DNA from 3 places in the Cellulosimicrobium sp. JZ28 genome. Region 1 is predicted to be linked to each of the others. Evidence: predicted binding sites of a transcription regulator. Region 1 holds the regulator's gene; each other region holds the start of a gene.
The links. Region 1 encodes LexA, which represses DNA repair genes until DNA is damaged. Its sites were predicted from a motif close to TCGAACANNTGTTCGA; they were not measured.

Region 1 (7,870 bases):
GGTGCAGGTCAAGGGGCTGGAGTTCGACGCCGTCGTGCTGGTCGAGCCCGCCGACGTCGCGACCGGGCCCTCGGGCCCGTCCGACCTGTACGTCGCCATGACGCGGCCGACCCAGCGCCTCGTCGTCGTGCACGCGCGCCCGCTGCCCGCCGGGGTCGCCCCCGGGCCGTCGGACGACGCACGGGGCGCCGGCGCCTGAGAGCGGTCGGGTCCGGGCGCGGGGTCACCTCGTCCCGAGGGTCAAGACCCGTTTGGTCCGGACCGCGGGACGGGCGCACCATGGGGGCGTGCTACGCGCCCTCCTCCTCGAAAACCTGCACCCCCTCGCCGCCTCGAACCTCGAGGCCGCGGGCATCGACGTCACCGTCCGCACCGGGGCCCTCGACGAGTCCGAGCTGATCGAGGCGCTCGACGGCGTCCACCTGCTCGGCATCCGGTCCAAGACGAACGTCACGGCGAACGTGCTCGAGAACGCCCCCGACCTGGTGGCGCTCGGCGCGTTCTGCATCGGCACGAACCAGATCGACCTGCGCTCGGCCGCGACGCAGGGCGTCGCCGTGTTCAACGCGCCGTTCCAGAACACGCGCTCCGTCGTCGAGCTCGCGCTCGCCGAGATCATCGCGCTCACGCGCCGCCTCACCGAGCGCGACCGCGCGCTGCACGAGGGCCGCTGGGACAAGTCGGCGGAGGGTGCGCACGAGGTCCGTGGCCGCACGCTCGGCATCGTCGGCTACGGCAACATCGGCACGCAGCTCTCCGTGGTCGCCGAAAACCTCGGCATGTCGGTCGTCTTCTACGACACGGCGGAGAAGCTCGCGCTCGGCAACGCGCGCCGCATGGACACGCTCGACGAGCTGCTCGAGCAGGCCGACGTCGTCACGCTCCACGTCGACGGGCGCCAGGGCAACGCCGGGCTCTTCGGCGCCAAGCAGTTCGCCCGCATGCGCCCGGGCTCGATCTTCCTCAACCTGTCGCGCGGCTTCGTGGTGGACTACGGCGCGCTGCGCGAGGCGATCGTCGAGGGCCGCGTGGCCGGCGCCGCGGTCGACGTCTTCCCGCACGAGCCCAAGCGCAAGGGCGACGCGTTCGACTCCGAGCTGCGCGGCCTGCCGAACGTCATCCTCACGCCGCACATCGGCGGCTCGACGGAGGAGGCGCAGGAGGCGATCGGGCAGTTCGTGTCCGCGAAGCTGCGCGACTACCTCACCACCGGCTCCACGACGCTCAGCGTCAACGTGCCGAACCTCGCGCTCGAGCAGACGACGGGCATCACGCGCATCACGCACCTGCACCGCAACACCCCCGGTGTCCTCGCCGCCGTCAACGCGACCCTCGCCGAGCACGGGACGAACATCGAGGGCCAGCTCCTCGCCACCCGCGGCGAGATCGGCTACGTCGTCACCGACGTCGGCTCGCGCGTGGAGCCCGCCGTCATCGAGGCGCTGGCCGCGATGGAGCAGACGATCGCCCTGCGCATCCTCGACTGACGCAGCCCCGCACCCCGGGACCCTTCGCCGCGCGCGGCCCGTCCGCACGCGGCGAAGGTCCTCGGCGGCCGTGACCTTCGCCGCTGAGCGCCTCTCGCGCGCCGGTGCCACGATGAGGCATGACCGGATACACGCACGACGCGCCGCAGATCCTCGACGCCGACGCGTCGTGGGACCTCGTGGAGGGGACCCACGTCGCACGCCTCGCCGTGAGCGTGCGGGGCGAGCCGGACATCTACCCCGTCACCGTGCGGGCGCACGAGCGCACGCTCGCGTTCCGCACGGTCCCCGGCACGAAGCTCGCGACGCTCGCGATCAACGAGCGGGTCGCCCTGGAGTGGGACCACGTCGACGACGACGGGGCGTGGAGCGTCGTCGCGCGCGGCACCGCCCACCGTCTGCGCACCGAGCACGAGGTGGATCCCGTCCGGGAGGGTGCGGACCCGCTCGTCCCGACCGTCGACGTCCCGACCGAGGAGTGGGTCGTGGTCGCGGCCCACGAGCTCACCGGACGACGCTTCGCGCGCGCGGAGCCGTAGACCCCCGGACGCGCGACGTCCGGCCGCCCCGCAGGGGACGACCGGACGTCGGGGGTGCTGCTCAGCCGGACTTGCGGCGGAAGGTGCGCTGGACCGGGCCGACGGTCTCCGAGCCGTGCACGGAGCCCGTGTTCGACTCGCCGTCCGCCGTGCGGTGGCGCGCGGCGTTCTTCCGGTCGAGCGCCTCCCGGAACTTCGCCTTGGCCTCCTCGGTCGGTGCGGTCTCTGCAGCGGGTCGCTGCTGGTCGGACGCCATGGCGGTCTCCTCGTCGACGGGGAACTCGGTGGGGGCACTGCGGTCGGCCCGACGCTGCGGGCACCCCGCCAGCCTCCCCCACCGGGCGGCCCGACGCCACCTGATTTGTCCGCTCGGCCCGGCCGTCCCGGCCTTGCGGGCGGGTGACGCTGGCGACCGCGCCGGGAGCGCCGACGACCGCGCGGCGAAGGCCGTCGGGTAGCGTCGGGACGTGTCGCCCGATCCCACGCCGCAGGCCTCCCCCGCTGCTCCCCACGCCACAGGCGGTCCCGCGCCGGCGCGTGCCGCGCTCCCGCACCGCGCGCTCGGCCGGAGCGGCCTGCGCCTGCCGGAGGTCGCGCTCGGGCTCTGGCAGAACTTCGGCGTCGCCGACCCCTTCTCGACGCAGCGCGAGATCGTGCTGCACGCCGTCGACCGTGGCGTGACGCACCTCGACCTCGCGAACAACTACGGGCCGCCCGGCGGTGCCGCGGAGGAGTCGCTGGGCCGGCTGCTCGCGCGCGAGCTCCGACCCGTGCGCGACGAGCTCGTCGTGACCACCAAGGCGGGCTACCGCATGGGACCCGGCCCCTACGGCGAGGGCGGGTCCCGGAAGTACCTGCTCTCGTCCCTCGACGCGTCGCTGCGCCGGCTCGGGCTCGACCACGTCGACATCTTCTACTCGCACCGCTACGACCCGTCCACCCCGCTCGAGGAGACCATCGGTGGGCTGGCGACGGCGGTCCGGTCTGGGCGCGCCCGCTACGCCGGCATCTCGTCGTACTCCGCCCGGCGCACGCGCGAGGCCCTGCGGGTCGCGGCCGACGTCGGGGTCGAGCTCGTCGTCACGCAGGTCTCCTACTCCATGCTCAACCGGTGGATCGAGGCGCCCGACCCGCACGACGAGGCGGGGGCCACCGTGCTCGACGTCGCGGGCGACGAAGGTCTCGGCGTCGTCGCGTTCTCCCCGCTCGCCCAGGGCATGCTCACGGACCGCTACCTCCACGGGGTCCCGGACGGGTCGCGCGCGGCGCGCGGCGGGCCGCTGCGCCCGGCGTTCCTCTCTGAGGAGAACCTCGACCGCGTGCGCCACCTCGACGAGCTCGCGCGCGCCCACGGGCGGACGCTCGCGTCCACGGCGATCCGCTGGGCGCTGCGCGACGAGCGCGTCACGTCGGTCCTGCTCGGCGCGAGCTCGACGCGCCAGCTCGACGACAACCTCGCGGCCCTCGACGCCCCCGACCTCTCCCCGAGGAGCTCGAGGCCGTCGACGCCCTCCCCGTGGACACGGGAATCAACATCTGGGCGTCCCGGTCCAGCGACCTGTAGCGCTGCGGCCGCGCGCAGCCGTGTCCGGCTGTGCGGACCGAACCTCGGACCGGAGGCGCGAGGCGCGGGACCGTCGCGTGACCGTCAGGGCTGGGGTGCCGCCTCGCGGTCGGTCGCGGCGTCGTCGGTGGCCTCGGCCGCCGCACGGCCCGCCGCCGCCTCGCGCTCCTCCCGGTCGACACGCAGCGACGTGATGGCGCTCTCGAAGTCCTCGAGCGAGTCGAACGCCTGGTAGACGCTCGCGAAGCGCAGGTAGGCGACCTCGTCGAGCTCACGCAGCGGCCCGAGGATCGCGAGACCGATCTCGTAGGCGTCGAGCTCGGCGCTCCCGCTCGCGCGGATGGTCTCCTCGACGCGCTGCGCGAGGACGGCGAGGTCGTCCTCGTTCACCGGGCGCCCCTGGCAGGCCTTGCGGACGCCGTTGACGATCTTCTCGCGCGAGAAGGGCTCGGTCACGCCGGACCGCTTGACCACGGACAGGCTGGCGGTCTCGATCGTGGTGAAGCGACGGTTGCACTCCGGGCACTGGCGTCGCCGGCGGATGGAGGCACCGTCGTCGGACGTGCGGGAGTCGACGACGCGGGAGTCCGCGTGACGGCAGAACGGGCAGTGCATGGCGGGCTCCTCCGCGGGTCGCGCCGACAGGTCGGCGCGACGAACGTATGTCGTCGCGGGCGCGCGGTGCAACACGCCGACGACGCGCCCGGCCGCGGACAGCAGAACGGGGGCGGTCGAAGTCGACCGCCCCCGTCGGGACGCCCCCGTCCCCATCTCGCGCGCGACTCGCCTCGCGCGCGGCGACGTGCACAGGAGTCGCGGTGGTCCGCACACTCCTCGCCTCGTCCGCCCAGCCCCCAGCCGGCGTGTGAGGTGACACTAACTTAGGCGGACCTAAGGCCTCGGCGCAACCCTCGGCCGCAGCCTGTCGCACGTCAGCACCGTGTGCTGTGTCACAGGACCAGGAGTGCGATCGCGCTGCGTCACCGCTCGGCGACCGGGAGCAGGATGGTCTGGCCGGCCTGCACGCCGGACGACGACAGGCCGTTCAGCTCCACGAGCCCGCTGACCACCTCACGAAGGTCCTCCCCCGGGTTCGCGACGCCCTGGGCGAGCTCCCACAGCGTCTCCCCCGCGCTTACGACGTGGACGCGGACCTCGACCGGCTCCCCTGGCCCGCTCGCGACGGCCAGCCCGACCCTCGCCGCGAGGACGAGCACGACGGCCACGAGGAGCACGAGGACCGCACGGCCGCGTCGCGTGAGCCGCAGCGGCGCCTCCGGGCGCGCATCTCGCCCCGCTGCGCCGTCCCGCCCGAGCGCGGACGGCGCTGCCGTCGCCATCGCCACCGTGTCCATGTCCCCTCCGTCCCGGCCCGCGAGCCCGATCGCCTTCCCCGGTCGATCGGACCCGCGCGCCCGTCTCATCTCCGCGCCGACCGTTGCGGTCGAACACCTGTACGTAGAACATCTGTACGAAGGTCTATCACGAACGACCGACAGAGTCGAGACATGCTCGAACAGGTGTTTGATTCGTGTCGCATCCTCCCCTAGCCTGGGGTCAGGTCGGTTCGCCGGACATGTCCGCTCGGACCCGGAGGAGCGACCGAGGTCCCGGGGCGCACGCCCCCGGGGAGGGGAGGCCGCAGGCCCGGCTGGCGCCGGCGGCACGCGACGGACGAGGGCGGAGCGACCATGGCGGGACGAGGCACGGACAGGGCACGGGGGCTCGCCGAGGTGCGCGAGCTGCCGGACGGGTCGGCAGGGGGTGACGGGCTCACCCCGCGCCAGCGGCTCGTGCTCGAGACCATCCGCGCGTGCGTCGAGCAGCGCGGCTACCCGCCGAGCATGCGCGAGATCGGCGAGGCCGTCGGGCTCACGAGCCCGTCCTCCGTCAAGCACCAGCTCACCACGCTGGAGCGCAAGGGGTTCCTGCGGCGCGACCCGAACCGTCCGCGCGCCATCGAGGTGGTCCAGCCCGACGACGCCCGCCGTGCCACCCCGCTCGCGCCGGCAGGAACGGCCCCCGAGCCCGCGTACGACGAGGCCCACCCCGCGCCGTCGTACGTCCCCGTCGTCGGCCGCATCGCCGCCGGTGGCCCCATCCTCGCGGAGCAGGTCGTGGAGGACGTCTTCCCGCTGCCGCGCCAGCTCGTCGGCGAGGGAGAGCTCTTCCTCCTGCGCGTGCAGGGCGACTCGATGATCGACGCCGCGATCTGCGACGGCGACTGGGTCGTCGTGCGGCGCCAGCCGGTCGCGGAGAACGGCGAGATCGTGGCCGCCATGATCGACGGCGAGGCCACCGTGAAGAGCCTGCGGCGCGCCGACGGCCACGTGTGGCTCATGCCGCACAACGCCGCGTACGACCCGATCCCCGGCGACGATGCCCAGGTGCTGGGGCGCGTCGTCTCCGTCCTGCGCAGCCTCTGAACGGTCCCCGAGCGTCTCCGGGCGCCCCTGCGGGCAGGCTCGGGACAGCACGAGAGCCGGGCGGTCCCTCGACCGCCCGGCTCTCGTCGTGCCGGGCCCGACGGGCCCGTGGGCTCAGAGCCCGAAGCGTCGCGCGACCGCGCGCAGCGACTCCGCGGACGAGCGCAGGCCCGCGAGCTCGTCGTCCGCCAGCGGGACCTCGACACGCTCCGTCGCGCCCCGGCGGTCGACGAGCGTCGGGAGCGACAGGCACACGTCCTCGAGCCCGTAGATGCCGTCGAGGAGCGTCGACACGGGCAGCACCCGGTGCTCGTCGGCGAGCACCGCCTCGATGATCCGGGTGCCCGCGAGCCCGACCGCGTAGTTGGTCGCGCCCTTGCCCTCGATGATCCGGTAGGCCGACTGCACGACCTCGCGCGCGATCTCGTCGCGCACGTCGCCCGTGAGCGGTCCCCGACCGCCGATGCCCTGCCACTCGAGCAGCGGCGCGCCGCCGATCGTCGCGGAGCTCCAGAGCGGGATCTCGCTGTCGCCGTGCTCCCCCGCGATGTACGCGTGCACGTTCTGCACCGCGACGCCGCAGTGCTGCGCCACGAGGAACCGCAGCCGCGAGGAGTCGAGCACGGTGCCGCTGCCGAAGAGCTGCGTCGGGGGCAGCCCCGAGAACTTGAGCGCCGCGTACGTGACGATGTCGACGGGGTTGGTCACCATGACGTAGACGGCGTCCGGGGCCACCTCCACGAGGCCCGGCAGGATCGTCCGCATGAGCCCGATCGTGCCCTCGGCGAGGTCGAGGCGCGTCTGGCCCGGCTTCTGCTTGGCGCCGGCCGTGACCACGACGACGTCGGCCCCCGCGCACACCGCGACGTCGTCGGACCCCTCGACGCGCGCCATGGGCATGAACTGGATGCCGTGCTGGAGGTCGAGGACCTCGGCCTCGACCTTCGCGCGGTTGACGTCGAGGAGCGCCACCGTGCGCGCCGCGCCCCGCATGAGCGCGGCGTAGGCCAGCGTCGAGCCGACGGCACCGGCGCCGACGATCGCGAGCTTCGTCGTCCGCGCTCCCCCTCCCGGACCGCCCGTGGTCGCGTCGCCGGTGCCCTGCGGTGACGTGCTCGTCATGTCGCCTCCGTGAAGTCGCTGGAAAGGGCTCAGCCTAGGGCGGCGAGGCGGCGGAGCGCAGCGGTGGCCACGTCGCGGTCGGTCGTCTGCCAGAACCCCGGCATGGACCGCGTGAGGAACGACCCGTAGCGCGCCGTCACGAGCCGCGGGTCCAGGACCGCGACGACCCCGCGGTCGGCCGTGGACCGCACGAGCCGCCCGGCACCCTGGGCGAGCAGGAGGGCCGCGTGCGTCGCGGAGACCTGCATGAACCCGTTGCCGCCCGCGGCCTCGACGGCGCGAGCCCGCGCCGACCTCACCGGGTCGTCCGGGCGCGGGAACGGGATGCGGTCGATGAGCACGAGCTGGCACGACGGCCCGGGCACGTCCACGCCCTGCCACAGCGACAGCGTGCCGAACAGGCACGTCGCCGGGTCCTCGGCGAACTCCCGCACGAGCGTCGGCAGCTGGTCGTCGCCCTGGCACAGGACCGGCACGTCCAGCCGCTCGCGCATCGCCTCCGCCGCGGCCACCGCGGCGCGCCGCGAGGAGAACAGGCCGAGGGTCCGACCACCGGCGGCCTCGACGAGCGCCGCGATCTCGTCGAGCTGGTGCTCGGTCGACGCCTCGCGGCCGGGCGTCGGCAGGCGCTTCGCGACGTAGAGGATGCCCTGGCGCGGGTAGTCGAACGGGCTCCCGACGTCGAGCCCGCGCCAGCGCGGCGCGTCGCCGTCGCCCGCGTCCGCGGCTCCG
Region 2 (7,870 bases), 470 kb from region 1:
CATCAACGGCGGTGAGCACATCACCGTCATCCCGGAGATCCCGACCGCCCTGTCCCTCGGGTTCATCGTCGTCGTGCTCACGATCACCACGGTCGCGAGCCTCGCCAAGGACCGCGCCGACCGTCGACGCGAGGCCGAGATCTCGGAGGGCTAGCCACCGATGGTTCACGAACTTCCCGTCTGGTTCGAGTGGGCGTCGCTCTCGGCGCTCGCCGTCCTGCTCCTCGTCGACCTGTTCGTCGTCGGGCGCCGGCCGCACGTCCCGTCCATGCGCGAGAGCGCGCTGTGGGTCGGGTTCTACGTCGCGCTCGCGCTCGTCTTCGGGGCGGTCGTCGGAGCGGTGGGGGGCGCGGCACCGGCCGGGGAGTTCTACGCCGGGTGGCTCACCGAGTACAGCCTCTCGGTGGACAACCTGTTCGTGTTCGTCATCATCATGGCGCGCTTCGCGGTCCCGCGGGAGCAGCAGCAGCGCGTCCTCATGGTCGGGATCATCGTCGCGCTCGTCCTGCGAGGAGCGTTCATCCTGGCGGGCGCGGCGATCATCTCGCAGTTCGTCTGGGTGTTCTACCTGTTCGGCGCGTTCCTCGTGTACACGGCGATCAAGCTCGTGGCGGGCGGCGACGAGCCCGAGGAGTACCACGAGAACCGCGCCGTCCGGGCGCTGCGCCGGGTCCTGCCGCTCGGCACCCGCTACGACGGCGGCCGGCTGCGCACGGTCGAGGACGGCAAGCGGGTCTTCACGCCGCTCGTCGTCGTGTTCCTCGCGATCGGCAGCACCGACCTGCTGTTCGCGTTCGACTCCATCCCGGCCATCTTCGGGCTCACGCAGGACCCGTTCATCGTCTTCACGACGAACGTCTTCGCCCTCATGGGGCTGCGCCAGCTCTACTTCCTGCTGGGCGGTCTGCTCGAGCGGCTGGTCTACCTGCCGATCGGCCTGGCCGTCATCCTCGGGTTCATCGGCGTCAAGCTCATCCTCGAGGCGCTGCACGAGAACACGCTGCCGTTCATCAACGGGGGCGAGCACCTCGAGGCGGTGCCGACGGTCCCCATCTGGCTCTCGCTCGTGGTGATCGTCGGGGCGCTCGCGGTCACGACCGTCGCGAGCCTGCTGCGCACCCGCGCGCTGCACGCACGGAGCGAGCCGGCGGACGGCGAGGAGCCCGGGCCCGCCGCGTCGTCGTCCACGGAGGACGCCACGGAGGACGCCACGGAGACCGTGACCGACGAGGCGCCCGCCGCGGGGGAGACCCCGCCGCAGGGCGGCGGGGTCCCTCGCGGTGGTGCCGTGCGCTAGTGCGCCGCCCGGCTCAGACGCGGTCCGCCCAGTCGCCGATCACCGGCGACCACGGGCGGACCGCGCGCTGTGCGACCAGCCCGGCGCGCGCGAAGGGGTCCTCGTCGAGGACCGCGGCGACGGCGTCGGGCGTCTCCCCGTCGAGGACGAGCAGCGCTCCGGCGGGCGCGCCGTCGTGGGCGGGGAGCGGACCGGAGGCGAGCAGCGTGCCTCGGGTGTGGAGGTCGGCGAGGAACGCGCGGTGCTCGGGTCGCAGGGCGTCGAGCTCGGCGCTGCGGTCGGCGTAGACGTAGGTGACGGCGTGGATCGGCATGGAGCCAGTGAACCAGGCCGTCCCGACGGCGTGCGGTCCGGTCCGCGCCTCGGCCGCGCCCCGTGCTCCCTGCCGCCCCCTACCGGCCGCACGCCACCGGCCGCCCGCTACCAGACCCGCGCTACCAGCCCCGCTCGCGCCACTCGGCGAGGTGCGGCCGCTCGGCACCGAGCGTCGTGTCGGCGCCGTGACCGGGATAGACCCACGTGGCGTCGTCGAACCGGTCGAAGACCCGCTCGACGACGTCGGACAGCAGGCTCGCGAACCGCGCCGGGTCGCGGTCGGTGTTCCCGACCCCGCCGGGGAAGAGCGAGTCCCCGGTGAACAGGTGCACCCGGCCAGGCACGGTCTCGGGCTCGGCGACGTCGTCCGGCTCGCGGTAGGCGAGCGCGACGGAGCCCGGCGTGTGCCCGCGCAGCGCCACGACCTCGAGGTCGATCGCGCCCACCCGCAGCACGTCCCCGTGCTGCAGGCGGCGGGCGACGGGCACGCCGGACGCCGCGGCGACCGCGTCCGCGTCGGGCTCGCCGGCAGCCGACGACGCGCCCGTCGCGGCGACGACCGGCGCGAGCGCCCGAAGATGGTCGGCGTGCCGGTGCGTCGTGACGACGCCGTCGAGCCGTCCTGACGGCGAGCCCGCCCGCACGAGGCTGAGCACGTCGTCGGGCGCGTCGGCGGCGTCGACGAGGAGCTGGGCACCGGTGCGCCGGCACGTGAGGAGGTAGACGTCGTTCGCGAGCGGCCCGACGGCGAGCTTGCGGATCTCGACCTCGTCGAGGCGTCGCAGGTCGTGCGGGCCGCCCACGGCGACCTGTCCGGTGTACGTCATGAGCCCAGTGTGCCGTCCGCTCGCGGCGGGCAGCGCGCCGCGACCCCGGGCCGCGGTGACCCGGGTCACGGCGGAGAGCCCGGACGTGGGGCGCTCGTGTGCGTTCGCCGGGTGCCGTGCGGAGGTGACGTCGAACACCTGTGCGAGTGTGGGTGGTCCGCCGTACGATGCTGCGGTGAGCAATCGCCTCGTCATCTCCGGTGCCCGCGAGCACAACCTGCGCAACGTCGACCTCGACCTCCCGCGCGACAAGCTCATCGTCTTCACGGGGCTCTCCGGCTCGGGCAAGTCGTCGCTCGCCTTCGACACCATCTTCGCGGAGGGGCAGCGCCGGTACGTCGAGTCGCTGTCCGCGTACGCGCGCCAGTTCCTCGGCCAGATGGACAAGCCGGACGTCGACTTCATCGAGGGCCTGTCGCCCGCGGTCTCGATCGACCAGAAGTCCACGAACCGCAACCCGCGCTCGACCGTCGGCACCATCACCGAGGTCTACGACTACCTGCGCCTGCTGTTCTCGCGCGCCGGGACGCAGCACTGCCCGGTGTGCGGCGAGCGCGTCACCGCGCAGACCCCGCAGCAGATCGTCGACCGCCTCCTCGAGCTCCCCGAGGGCACGCGCTACCAGGTCCTCGCCCCGGTCGTGCGCGGCCGCAAGGGGGAGTACTCCGAGCTCTTCAAGGAGCTCCAGACCAAGGGCTTCGCCCGCGCCCGCGTCGACGGCGAGGTGCGCACCCTCACGGACGTCCCGGCGCTCGAGAAGAAGCTCAAGCACGACATCGAGGTGGTCGTCGACCGCCTCGTCGCGCGCGAGGGCGTCCAGCGCCGGCTCACCGACTCCGTCGAGACGGCCCTCGGGCTCGCGGGCGGGCTCGTCGTCGTCGAGCTCGTCGACGCGGACGCGGACGACCCGGCCCGGGAGCGCCGTTTCTCGGAGAAGCGCGCGTGCCCGAACGACCACGAGCTCGCGCTCGACGAGATCGAGCCGCGCACGTTCTCCTTCAACGCCCCGTACGGCGCGTGCCCGGAGTGCACGGGCATCGGGTTCCGACTCGAGGTGGACCCGGACCTCGTGGTTCCGGACGACGAGAAGTCGCTGCGCGAGGGCGCGGTCGCGCCGTGGGCGCAGATCTCGTCGGAGTACTTCGAGCGCGTCCTCACGGCGCTCGCGGACGACCTGGGCTTCTCCATGGACACGCCGTGGCGCGCGCTGCCCGAGCGCGCGAAGAAGGCCGTGCTCCACGGCCAGAACCACCAGGTCCACGTGCGGTACAAGAACCGCTGGGGCCGTGAGCGGCAGTACTCGACCGGGTTCGAGGGCGTCATCACCTTCCTCGAGCGCCGGCACACCGAGACCGAGTCGGACTGGTCGAAGGAGAAGTACGAGGCCTTCATGCGCGAGGTCCCGTGCCCCGTGTGCCAGGGGGCCCGCCTCAAGCCGGAGGTGCTCGCGGTCAAGGTCGGCGGCAGGTCCATCTGGGACGTGTGCCGCCTGCCCCTGCGCGAGGCCGCGGCGTTCCTCGGCTCGCTCGAGCTCGGCGCGCGCGAGCGCGCCATCGCGACCGAGGTCCTCAAGGAGATCGACGCGCGCCTCGGGTTCCTGCTCGACGTCGGCCTCGACTACCTCTCGCTCGAGCGACCGGCCGCGACGCTCTCCGGCGGCGAGGCGCAGCGCATCCGGCTCGCGACGCAGATCGGCTCGGGCCTGGTCGGCGTGCTCTACGTGCTGGACGAGCCGAGCATCGGCCTGCACCAGCGAGACAACCGCCGGCTCATCGAGACGCTCACGCGCCTGCGCGACCTCGGGAACACGCTCATCGTCGTCGAGCACGACGAGGACACCATCCGCACCGCGGACTGGGTCGTCGACATCGGCCCGGGCGCGGGGGAGCACGGGGGGCGGGTCGTGCACTCGGGCGACTACGCGGGCCTGCTCGAGGCGCCGGAGTCCGTCACGGGCGCGTACCTGTCGGGGCGGCGCAGCATCCCGCTGCCGGCGCAGCGGCGACCGACGGACCCGGGCCGTCAGATCAAGGTCGTCGGCGCCCGCGAGCACAACCTCACGGGCATCGACGTGAGCTTCCCGCTCGGCACGTTCACCGCGGTCACGGGCGTCTCCGGCTCCGGCAAGTCGACCCTCGTGAACTCGATCCTGTACACCGTGCTCGCCAACGAGCTCAACGGGGCCCGGCAGGTCGCGGGCCGCCACACGCGCGTCACCGGTCTCGAGCACCTCGACAAGGTCGTGCACGTGGACCAGGGCCCGATCGGGCGCACGCCGCGGTCGAACCCCGCGACGTACACCGGCGTGTGGGACCACGTGCGCAAGCTGTTCGCGGAGACGACCGAGGCCAAGGTGCGCGGGTACACGCCGGGCCGGTTCTCGTTCAACGTCAAGGGCGGCCGCTGCGAGGCGTGCTCGGGCGACGGCACGCTGAAGATCGAGATGAACTTCCTCCCGGACGTCTACGTGCCGTGCGAGGTGTGCCACGGCGCGCGCTACAACCGCGAGACGCTCGAGGTGCACTTCAAGGGCAAGACCGTCGCGGACGTGCTCGACATGCCGATCGAGGAGGCGTCCGAGTTCTTCGCGGCCGTGCCCGCGATCTCGCGGCACCTCAAGACGCTCGTCGAGGTCGGGCTGGGCTACGTCCGGCTCGGGCAGCCGGCCCCGACGCTCTCGGGCGGCGAGGCGCAGCGCGTCAAGCTCGCGAGCGAGCTGCAGAAGCGCTCGACGGGCCGCACGATCTACGTGCTCGACGAGCCGACGACGGGCCTGCACTTCGAGGACATCCGCAAGCTGCTCGGCGTGCTCCAGTCGCTGGTCGACAAGGGCAACAGCGTCCTCGTCATCGAGCACAACCTCGACGTCATCAAGAGCGCGGACTGGGTCGTCGACATGGGCCCCGAGGGCGGCTCCGGCGGCGGCAAGGTCGTCGCGCAGGGGACGCCCGAGCAGGTCGCGCGCGTAGAGGCGAGCCACACCGGGCGCTTCCTCGCGGAGATCCTCGAGGGGCACGACCCCGTGCCCGTCGGGCCCGCGCCGTCGGCGTCCTCCGGGGCGTCGGCGCCTGCGGCGAAGGCCGGCAAGTCGACGAAGGGCCGGTCTGCGGCGGCCCGCCGGGCGACCGACGAGAAGCCGAAGACGGGGCGCCGGAAGGCGTCCGCGGCCTAGCCACGGTACGGCGTGGGCGCGGGTCGACCAGGCCCGCGCCCGCGCGGCGTGCTCGGTGCTCGCCGCGTCGGGCCCGGGTGCTCGCCGCGCCCGGCGTCAGGCGGCGGCGCGCCGGGCGGGCGCCGGCTCGACGAGCACGCGGAAGTTCACCGAGCGCGCGATGAAGCAGTGGTCGTGCGCGCGCTGGTGGAGGGTCGCCAGCGCCGCCTCGTCCGTGCCGGGTCCGTCGTCGACCACCACGCGCGGGTGCAGCGTGACGTCCGTGAACTGGCCCTCGCCCCCGGACTCGACGCGCATGGTGCCGGTCGCGTCGTCGACGTACTCGCGCACGACGACGCCCGCCGCGGCCGCGAGGTGGAGGAACCACAGCATGTGGCACTGCGACAGGCTCGCGAGGAACAGCTCCTCGGGGCTGTACCGGTTCGGGTCGCCGCGGAACGCCGGGTCCGCGGAGCCGGGCAGCGGCGCCCTCCCGTCGAGGAGCACCTCGTGGTCGCGGCTGTAGGCGGTGTAGGACGCGGTGCCGCGGTCGCCCGCGCCGGTCCAGCGGGTCGTCGCGGCGTAGCCGTGCTGTGCGCTCATGGCCGCCACCCTAACGGCCGGTGACGCGCGTCACACGGTGTCGTCGCCGCGTCGCCGCGTCGCCGCGTCGCCGCGTCGCCGCGTCGCCGCGTCGCCGCGTCGCCGCGTCCACGCGTCCCGTCTTCCCCGCGTCCCCGCGTCGCCCCGCACCCGAGCCACCGGCGTCGGTGGCCTGACCTAGGCTGGAGAACATGGCAGATCCCGCGACGTACCGCCCTGCGCCGGGGGAGATCCCCACCTCGCCGGGCGTCTACCGGTTCCGCGACGAGCACGGCCGTGTGATCTACGTCGGCAAGGCCAAGAACCTGCGCGCGCGCCTGTCGAACTACTTCCAGGACGTCGCGAACCTGCACCACCGCACCCAGACGATGGTCACGACGGCCGCGTCGGTCGAGTGGACGGTCGTCGGCACCGAGGTCGAGGCGCTCGCGCTCGAGTACACGTGGATCAAGGAGTTCGACCCGCGGTTCAACGTCAAGTACCGCGACGACAAGTCGTACCCGTACCTCGCGGTGACCATGGGCGAGGAGTTCCCGCGCGCCCAGGTGATGCGCGGCGCGAAGCGGCCCGGCACGCGGTACTTCGGGCCCTACGGCCACGCGTGGGCGATCCGCGAGACGCTCGACCTCCTGCTGCGGGTGTTCCCCGTGCGCACGTGCTCGGCGGGGGTCTTCAAGCGCGCCCACCAGACGGGTCGGCCGTGCCTGCTCGGCTACATCGACAAGTGCTCGGCGCCGTGCGTCGGGCGCATCACGCCCGAGGACCACAAGGCGCTCGCGGAGGACTTCTGCGACTTCATGGCGGGCGACACGCAGCGGTTCGTGCGCCGGCTCGAGCGCAAGATGAACGAGGCCGCCGCCGCGATGGAGTACGAGGCCGCGGCACGGCTGCGCGACGACATCGCCGCGCTCCAGCGCGCGACGGAGAAGAACGCGGTCGTCCTCGGCGACGGCACCGACGCGGACGTGTTCGCGCTCGTGGGCGACGAGCTCGAGGCGGCCGTCCAGGTGTTCCACGTGCGCGGCGGTCGCATCCGGGGTCAGCGCGGCTGGATCGTCGAGAAGGTCGAGGACGTCACGGACGCCGAGCTCGTCGAGCACCTGCTCCAGCAGGTGTACGGCGCGGCGGAGGAGGCCGTGGCGGCGGACGCCGGGACGCGCGCCGGGCGCGACCTCGCGCGCGACGCCGTGCCGCGCGAGGTCCTCGTGCCCGTCCTGCCGCCGGACACCGACCAGGTCACCACGTGGCTCTCGGGGCTGCGGGGCGCACGGGTCGACGTCCGGGTGCCGCAGCGCGGCGACAAGAAGGAGCTCGCCGCGACGGTCCGCGCCAACGCGGAGCACGCGCTCGCGCTGCACCGCACGCGGCGCGCGGGCGACCTCACGACCCGCAGCCAGGCGCTGCGCGAGATCCAGGAGGCGCTCGAGCTCGAGACGGCGCCGCTGCGCATCGAGTGCTACGACGTCTCGCACAACCAGGGCACGTACCAGGTCGCCTCGATGGTGGTCTTCGAGGACGGGCTCGCGCGCAAGAGCGAGTACCGGCACTTCACGGTCCGCGGCCCGGACGGAGACGGCGCGGCCGACGACACGGCGGCGATGTACGAGGTGATCTCGCGCCGCTTCAAGCGCTACCTGTCCGACCGCTCGCGCTCGGGCGAGGTCGAGCTGGACCTCG
Region 3 (7,870 bases), 640 kb from region 1:
ACGTTGTCGGCGCCGAAGAGGGCGACGAGACGGTCGAGCTCGCGGCGGGCCGCGGCGCGCCCGGACGTGACGAGCGCGCGCCGCACCGCGCCCTTGCGGCACCCGGTGAGCACGAGCCACTGCCCGGCGGCCTCCGCCGCGAGCTGCTCGAGGCGGTAGTCGGCGGCGCCCTTGGTGCCCGTCGCGAGGTGCGCGGTCGCGATGGCGCGCGACAGGTTGCGGTAGCCCTGCGTGCCGCGCGCGAGCACGAGCAGGTGGGTCGAGCGCGGGTCAGGGACGCCGGTGGGCGGGTCGAGCACGGGCGCGCCGGTCGCGGTCGGCGCGGGCAGGTGCAGCTCGGACCCGAAGACGGTGGGGAGACCGACCTTGCGCGCAGCCTCGGCGAAGCGCACGACGCCGTACAGGCCGTCGTGGTCGGTGACGGCGAGCGCCGACAGCCCGAGCCGCGCGCCCTCGGCGGCGAGCTCCTCGGGGTGGGACGCGCCGTCGAGGAAGCTGAACGCGGAGTGCGCGTGGAGCTCGGCGTAGCGCGGGCCGGTGGTCCGGTCAGTCATACAGGCCCTCCACGGTCCACCGCCCGCGCGCGCTCGCGAGGAGCAGGCCGCGGCCGTCGTCGAGCAGGACCTGCACGTGCACGCGGCGCCGGGGCGCGGGCGTCCACCAGCGCTCGGCGAGCGGCCACGGCCCGGCCCAGTCCACGACGGCGCGCGCGGACCCGGGCCCGGGCAGCGCCGTCTCGTCCCGGGGCGGCACCGCACGGCGCGGGCCCTCCTCCGGCGCGGGGGCCGGCCACCGCACGGTCGCGGGCTCGCCGCTCATCGCGAGGCGCGCGTCGACGACGACGGGCCGCCCGGCGTCGTCGAGCACGACGACGTCCTGCGGCTCGACGGGCACGAGCGCGGGGGCCGGGCTCGGCAGCGCGCCGGGCCACGGCAGGGCCGGGTCGCGCGGGCGCACGACGTCCTCCCCGAACGGCACGAGGTGCACGCGGTCGGTCGCGTCGCGGCCGCCCTGGACCTGGACGCGCAGGACGGCGTCGCCGCCGAGGATGCCCTGCACGCGCCCGAGCGCGCGGTGGGCCCGCGCGTCCTCGCCGCTCGACGCGCCCCACAGGCGCGGCTGCTCCGCCCCCGCGGGCACGACCTCCTCGGCCGTGAGGGACAGGCGGGCCAGCGGCGCGACGCCCGGGACGACGTCGGCCCCGCCGGGCGAACCGTGCTCGCCGCCACGACGCCCGGCCCGGGCCGCGCGCCCGGCGCGGACGGACGTGGTGGTGAGCCAGCCCTCGAGCTGCCACCGGACCTTGTCCGTGAGGCGCGCCGGGCTCATCGCGCCCGGCCCGTCGAGCCGCCAGGTGCGCTCGAGGTCGTCGCCCTCGACGGTCCGTGCGGTGATGCGCAGGCGCCCGGCGACGAGCGAGCGCGCGACGAGCTGGTCGTGCAGGTCCTCGGAGAGCCGACGCGCGGCGAAGGTCGCGACGTCGACGCGCTCGGCGGGCGGGTCGAGCTCGGCGCTCACCGCGACGTCGGGCTCGACGCGGCGCCGCGCGGGCGGGCGCAGGTCCTCGCCGCGCGCGAGCCGGTGCGCCCACGCGCCGAGGTCGCCGAAACGCCCCTCGACGGTCGCGGGCGGCAGGGCCGCGAGCGCCCCGAGGGTGCGCACGCCGAGCCGGCCCAGGAGGTCCACGAGCTCGTCGACCGCGACGGCGGCGTCCGGCCGGGCGGTGACGTGCACGAGGTCGCGCGCGGGCCGCGGCGCGAGGAACGCGGCGGAGCGGCCGGGCGGGACGACGGCGGCGTCCCGCGCGGCGAGCACGGCGGCGAGGATGTCGTCGGCGACGCCCACCTGGCTCTCGTGGCCGGTGCGCTCGGCGACGCGCGCGACGAGCGCCTCCGCGAGCGCGGCGTCGGACCCGTGGTACCGGCTCGCCCCGGCGGCGGGCAGGAGCAGCAGGCCGGGCCGGGTGATCTCCAGCCCCGCGACGACGGTCTCGGCCGCGAGCGCGACGGGCTCGAACTCGCGGGCGTCGCGCGCGTCGTCGACGTCGAGCAGCTCGAGCTCGGGGCAGCACTCGCGGGCCCGACGGCGGCGCATGCCCCGGCGCACGCCGTGGGCGCGCGCGGTCGCGGAGACGGCGACGACGCGGCGGCCGTCGTGCGTCGCGGCGGGGACGTGCGCGGGGACGTCGCGCACCGCCATCGCCGCGAGCACCGGCCAGTCCGGCACCCACAGGGCCGCCGTGCGGGTCGGGCTCGTGGTCATCCGACGAGCCGGAGCCGGGAAGGCCGGTCGGGGTCGTCGGCCCGGGCGGTCTCGTGGGCGGTCTCGGCGGTCCCGGCCGCGACGGCGCCGGTCCCGGCCGCGGGCCGGGGGCCGCGGGCGTCCTCGGCGAGGAACGCGGGCCAGTCCTCGTGGCCGAGCGGGAGCTCGACCTCGAGCCGCGCGGGGCGCGCGGCTCCCCCGCGGCCCGCGCGCTCGACGACGAGGGTGCGACGGCGCAGCCAGCCCGCGCCGCGGTCCGCCCCGGACCAGCCGCCGCCCGTCACGGTGAGCGCGACGTGCGCGCCCGGCCACGTCCCCGCGGCGACGAGCAGCGCCCCGCGCTCGCGCGCCCGCGCGGCCAGGCGCCGTCGGTCGGGGTCGGTGAGGGCGGCGTCGGGCCCGACGACCACGACGTCCAGGCCGTCGACGAGCGCCGAGATCGCGAGCGCCGCGTCCGGGCCGGGCCGCGGGACGAGCACGACGCGGTCGAGGTCGGCGCCGGCGTCGGCGGCCGCGAGCAGCCCGACGGCGGGGAACCCGACGGCGGCGGTCCACGCCCCGGCCCGCGACGGCCGCGCGACGAGCGCGAGCAGGAGGCTCGTCGAGCCGCGCACCGCCAGCACGGTGCCGCGCTGCAGCGCGCCGATCGGGAGGAGCGGCGCGAGCGCGTCGTGCACCGGCCACACCCGCTCGTCCGTGCCCGCGTCCCGGCTCGCGCCCGAGGTCCGGACGTGGCGGGTGCGGGCGCGCGCCGGAGGGTCGGACGGCGCGGGGGCGGGCCGCACGACCGGCGAGGCGGCGGCGTCCGCGAGCGGGGCGACCTCGGCGAGGAGTGCGGTGCCGGCGCGCGGGACGGTGTCGGCACGCGGGGCGGTCTCGGTGCGCGGGACGACGGTCGGTGCCGCCGGGGCGGTGAGCGGTTCCGGGGCCGCGGGGGCGACGACGGGACGGTGTCGGCGGACGCCCGTACGCTCCTCCGCACGGCGCAGGACGGCACGGGCGCGCTCGGCCTTGTCGACGGCCGCAGCCGTCGGGCCTGGTGCCCCCGCCCGTTCGGCGGGGTCGGCGAGAAGGGTCATCTCGCCTCCCGGGATGCGGCTCGGACGGGACGCGCACCGCGCGTCGACTGCTGCGGGCGGTGTGCTGCACCCGCTGGGCGTTCGAACACACGTTCGAACACTTCCAGTGAACGACCGCCGCTCCGAGGTGTCAACTCCGCAGGTCGGAGGCGCCTGCTTCGTCCGAGATGCCCACCCCAACCTTCGACCCCCACTGGAGACTTGCCCGAAACCCTCGACCTCTACCTGACCCTCCTCCCCCGCCGACCATGCGGCTGTCGCCCGTCCGGCGGGCGGCACGGGCTGCGACCGCATGCTCGGCTGGCTCGAGGGGCTCCGGGGGTGTGTTCGGCATCCGGCCTCTCCCGCGCGGCGGCCCGCCGGGGTGGCAGGCTGACGCCATGGACGCCCGCACGACCCTGCCCACGCTCGGCTCGCTCACCTGGGAGCCGGCGCTCGACCACCTCGACCTCGTCGCCCCCGTGACCGCCGACGCGCTGCGCCGGTGGGCCGACGCCGACCCGGACGTCGCGACGCTCGTCGCCGTGACGGAGATCGACCCGGACCTCGCCGACACCGCGACGCTCAACGCCGCGTTCGACCTGCCCGTCGAGGCGTCGGCGAACTGCGTCGTCGTGGGCGGCACGCGGGCGGGCGACGAGCGCGTCGCCGCCGCCGTCGTGCGGGCCCACACGCGCGCCGACGTCAACACGCGCGTCCGCAAGCTGCTCGACGTGCGCAAGGCGTCGTTCCTGCCGACCGACCGCGCGACGGCCGAGTCCGGGATGGAGTACGGCGGCATCACGCCTGTCGGGCTGCCCGAGGGGTGGCGCGTGCTCGTCGACTCCCGCGTCGTGACCGACGGCGCGCTCGCGCTGATCGGCAGCGGCGTGCGGCGCTCGAAGCTGCTGCTCCCCGGCGACCTGCTGGGCCGCCTGCCCGGTGTCGAGGTCGTCGAGGACCTGGCCGTCCCGGTCGCCTGACCCGTCCCCCTGCCGAGCACGCCCTGGCGGTCGCCACGGGCGGCCTGACGACCGCCAGGTCGTGCTCGACGCCCGGCGGTCAGCGATCCAGGACGACGAGCCGCTGCGTCGCGCGCGTCATCGCGACGTAGCGGTCCACGGCGCCCTCGACGCCGTCGCCGAACGCTTGCGGCTCGACGAGCACCACGAGGTCGAACTCGAGGCCCTTCGCCGTCTCGGGCGTGAGCCACCGCACCCGCGCGGACCCCTCGCCCTCGCCACCGACGTCGCCGACCCTGCCGTCCGACTCCTCGCCGGACGGCCCGGACGGCCGGGACGGCTCGGTGGCACCGATGACGCACGCCGTGCCGTCCGCGTGCTCGGCGAGCCACGCGCCGAGGACCGCGTCGAGGTCCGCGACCGCCCCGTGGGCGACGGGCACGCCCGTGCTGCGCACCGACGTCGGGACGTTCGCGTCCGGGATCGCGGCCCGGACGACGGGCTCCGCCTCGGCCATGATCTCCCGCGGCGTGCGGTAGTTGACGCTCAGCGACGCCTCCTCGACGCGGGCGAAGCCCACGCGCGCGAGCCGCTCGCGCCAGCCCTCGGGGAAGCCGTGGCGCGCCTGGGCCCGGTCCCCGACGACCGTGACGCTGCGCGACGGGCAGCGGCTGAGGACCATCTGCCACTCGGCGTCGGTGAGCTCCTGCGCCTCGTCGACGACGACGTGCGCGAAGGGCCCCGCGAGGCGGTCCGGCGTCGCGACGACGAGCGCGCCGTCGTCCACGAGCGCGTCGCGCAGGTCCTGGCCGCGGAGCATCTGCATGACCCCGAGCTCGCTGTCGTCGGTCGCCACGAGGTGGTCGACGACGTCGTCCATGCGCGCGCGCTCCGCCGCCACGGCAGCCTCGTTGCGGCGGCGTCGGCGCGACGCCTCCGGGTCCCCGAGCCGACGGCGCGCGGCGTCGAGCAGCGGGAGGTCCGCCGTCGTCCAGGCGTGCGCGTCCTCGCGCTGGAGCGCGCGCACCTGCTCGGGCGTGAGCGACGGCGCGCACAGGCGCAGGTAGGCGGGCACGGACCACAGGTCGGCCACGAGGTCCGTCGGCTCCACGAGGGGCCACGCGCGGTCGAACGCGGCGCCGAGCCCGCGGTGGCCGCGCAGGGCGCGGCGCACGTCGTCGGCCTCGACGTCGACGCCGTCCTCCGCGGCTCCCCCGCAGGCCTTGTCCACGAGGATCTCGACGAGCGCGGCCCAGACGTCGTCGCGCGCCTCGTTGTGCGGGGTGCCCGGGTCGACGGACTCGAACGCCTCGGCCCAGTCGGCCGGGGAGAGCCAGACGTCGGCCCACGGCGTCTCGACCTCCATGCCCTCGTCGGGCGGGCGTTCGGAGAACCGCACGGCGGGCTCGATCGCGGCGACGAGCCCGGCGGACGCCTTGAGCCGGGCCACCTCGGGGTCTGCCTCCGCGCGCGCCGTCGCGCCCTCGGGGACGAGGTCGCGCAGCGTGCAGGTCTGCACGCCCTCCTCGCCGAGGCCGGGCAGCACGTCGGCCACGTACGCGAGGTAGGGACGGCTGGGCCCGACGACGAGCACGCCGCCGCGCCCACCACCGTGTCGGCCCCCGTGCCCGCCGCCCACCTGCGGGTCGGCGTACAGCAGGTAGGCCGCGCGGTGCAGCGCCACGACCGTCTTGCCCGTGCCGGGGCCGCCGTCGACGACGAGCGCGCCGCGCGAGCCCGAGCGCACGATCGCGTCCTGGTCGGCCTGGATCGTGCCGAGCACGTCGCGCATCCGCGGCGACCTGCTCGCGCCCAGGCTCGCGACGAACGCCGACTGGTCGTCGAGCGCCGCGCTCGACCCCGCGCCGTCGGGCACGAGCTCCTCGTCCCAGTAGTCGGTGACGCGCCCGCGCGCCCACCGGTACCGGCGCCGCGCCGCGAGGCCGAGCGGTCGCGCGGGCGTGGCCGCGAAGTACGGCTCGGCGGCGGGCGAGCGCCAGTCGACGAGCAGGCGCTCCCCCGCCGGGTCGGTGAGGCCCACGCGGCCCACGTACACCGGCGCGGAGCCGTCGGCGAAGGTCATGCGACCCAGGCACAGGTCGACGCCGTAGCGCTGGAGCAGCCGCAACCGGCTGCTGAGGCGGTGGATCTCCTGGTCGCGCTCGAGCGCCTCGGTGCCGCTCCCGCCCGGCGCGCGCCGGGCCGCGTCGAGACGCTGCGCGAGGTCCGTCACGGAGTGCTCGAGGCTCGCGGCGATCGCCGCGAAGTGGCGCTCGTCGGGGTCGACGAGCGCAGGGTCGGCCTTCGCGGCCAGCCGCGCGGGCAGGTCGAAGAACGGCGCGGGCCGCGGGTCCTGGTCCGCAGTGGAGTGCGTCGACGGGCGGCGGGACGGGTCGGTGGTGGCGGTCACGGGGGCGTCGGGCAACGTCATCAGCTCCGGTCCGGGTCCTGCGGAGGGACGCACGGGCCACGACGACCCGCGCACGAGCGGAGATTCTGCGCCCCCGAGGGGGCCTTGCCGCAAGACCCCCGGTGCGCTATACCTTGGAGAGGGAGGCCGGTCGAGCCTCCCTTTCTCGTTGCCGGACGTCGTGCCGGTGCGCTCGGTGCCGACGCTCTCGGCCCGGTCGTCGACCGCCCAGCGTCTGCGCGGCGCCGCACAGCCGACATGCGAGAAGTGGCCCCCTACCGTGCTCGGTGGGGGCCACTTCTCGTGTCTCGACGGGACCCTCGACAGGATCCCGGGAACGCCTCAGCTCTCGGCGCGGCCCTCGCGCCAGTAGCCCATGAACGCGACGGCGCGGCGGTCGACGCCGAGGTCGGCGACGAGGTGGCGGCGCAGCGTCTTGATGGCGCTCGCCTCGCCCGCGAGCCACGCGTAGAGGACGGTCTCCTCGTCGAGGAGCCCGGGGACCTCCCAGAGGATCGACGCGTCGACGTCGACGTCCTCGAGGTCCTCCGCGGTGCGGCACTGGACGGGCGGGTCCGTCCCGAGGACGCCCGCGCCGAGCATGCGGGCGGCGGCCTCCTTGACGGCCGGCACGAGACGCGCGCCGTGGGCGTCGTGCGGCCCGCCGGGGACGTCGTCGCGCGCGAGGAACGTCACGCGCACCCCGGGCGGGGTCACGAGGTCGCGCGCGTCGCCCACGTGCGGGACCTCGACGTAGACCTCGCCCCACGCGTCGGCGGGCAGGTCCTCGCAGATCGCTGCGATGGCAGGCAGCGCGGTCTCGTCGCCCGCGAGCAGGAGCGCGTGCGGGCGGGTGGGCGGGCGGAACTCGATGCCGCCGGCCGGGCCCTCGAACGTGGCGTCCGGGCCGAGCAGGACGAGCGGCGTGCCGACCTCGGCGGCGAGCGCCCAGCGCGACGCGGGGCCGGCGTCGCCGTGCAGCACGACGTCGACGTCGACCTCGCGCGCCTCGGGGCGCACCGCGACGGTCGTGTAGGTGCGCAGCGGGTTGCGGCGCTCCTCGGGCTGGTCGCGCCACGCGGCGTACCAGGACTCGGCGTCGCGCACGAGGTGCGCGTAGCCGCCGTCGGGCGCGGGGAGCACGAACTTGATCCGGACGTCGAGCCCCGGGTCGCCGA

Region 2: the regulator LexA is predicted to act here: its motif matches at 2,570-2,585, upstream of uvrA (excinuclease ABC subunit UvrA).
Region 3: the regulator LexA is predicted to act here: its motif matches at 3,423-3,438, upstream of BJP59_RS09345 (YbaK/EbsC family protein).

Annotation. Positions count from the first base shown of each region.
Region 1 covers NZ_CP017660.1:1,390,275-1,398,144, reverse strand. The annotation lists partial or broken gene BJP59_RS06425 (HelD family protein) at 1-199, shown strand, start outside; gene serA (phosphoglycerate dehydrogenase) at 288-1,487, shown strand; gene BJP59_RS06415 (pyridoxamine 5'-phosphate oxidase family protein) at 1,607-2,026, shown strand; gene BJP59_RS06410 (DUF5302 domain-containing protein) at 2,088-2,282, opposite strand; partial or broken gene BJP59_RS06405 (aldo/keto reductase) at 2,494-3,450, shown strand; gene nrdR (transcriptional regulator NrdR) at 3,675-4,205, opposite strand; gene BJP59_RS06395 (LysM peptidoglycan-binding domain-containing protein) at 4,571-4,945, opposite strand; gene lexA (transcriptional repressor LexA) at 5,282-6,016, shown strand; gene BJP59_RS06385 (L-lactate dehydrogenase) at 6,131-7,138, opposite strand; gene BJP59_RS06380 (ATP-dependent DNA helicase) at 7,168-7,870, opposite strand, start outside.
Region 2 covers NZ_CP017660.1:1,858,294-1,866,163, reverse strand. The annotation lists gene BJP59_RS08615 (TerC family protein) at 1-154, shown strand, start outside; gene BJP59_RS08610 (TerC family protein) at 161-1,297, shown strand; gene BJP59_RS08605 (YciI family protein) at 1,311-1,610, opposite strand; gene BJP59_RS08600 (MBL fold metallo-hydrolase) at 1,732-2,439, opposite strand; gene uvrA (excinuclease ABC subunit UvrA) at 2,615-5,611, shown strand; gene BJP59_RS08590 (OsmC family protein) at 5,708-6,193, opposite strand; gene uvrC (excinuclease ABC subunit UvrC) at 6,385-7,870, shown strand, end outside.
Region 3 covers NZ_CP017660.1:2,031,456-2,039,325, forward strand. The annotation lists gene BJP59_RS09330 (error-prone DNA polymerase) at 1-554, opposite strand, end outside; gene BJP59_RS09335 (DNA polymerase Y family protein) at 547-2,262, opposite strand; gene BJP59_RS09340 (hypothetical protein) at 2,259-3,341, opposite strand; gene BJP59_RS09345 (YbaK/EbsC family protein) at 3,722-4,303, shown strand; gene helR (RNA polymerase recycling motor ATPase HelR) at 4,383-6,608, opposite strand; gene BJP59_RS09355 (siderophore-interacting protein) at 7,035-7,870, opposite strand, start outside.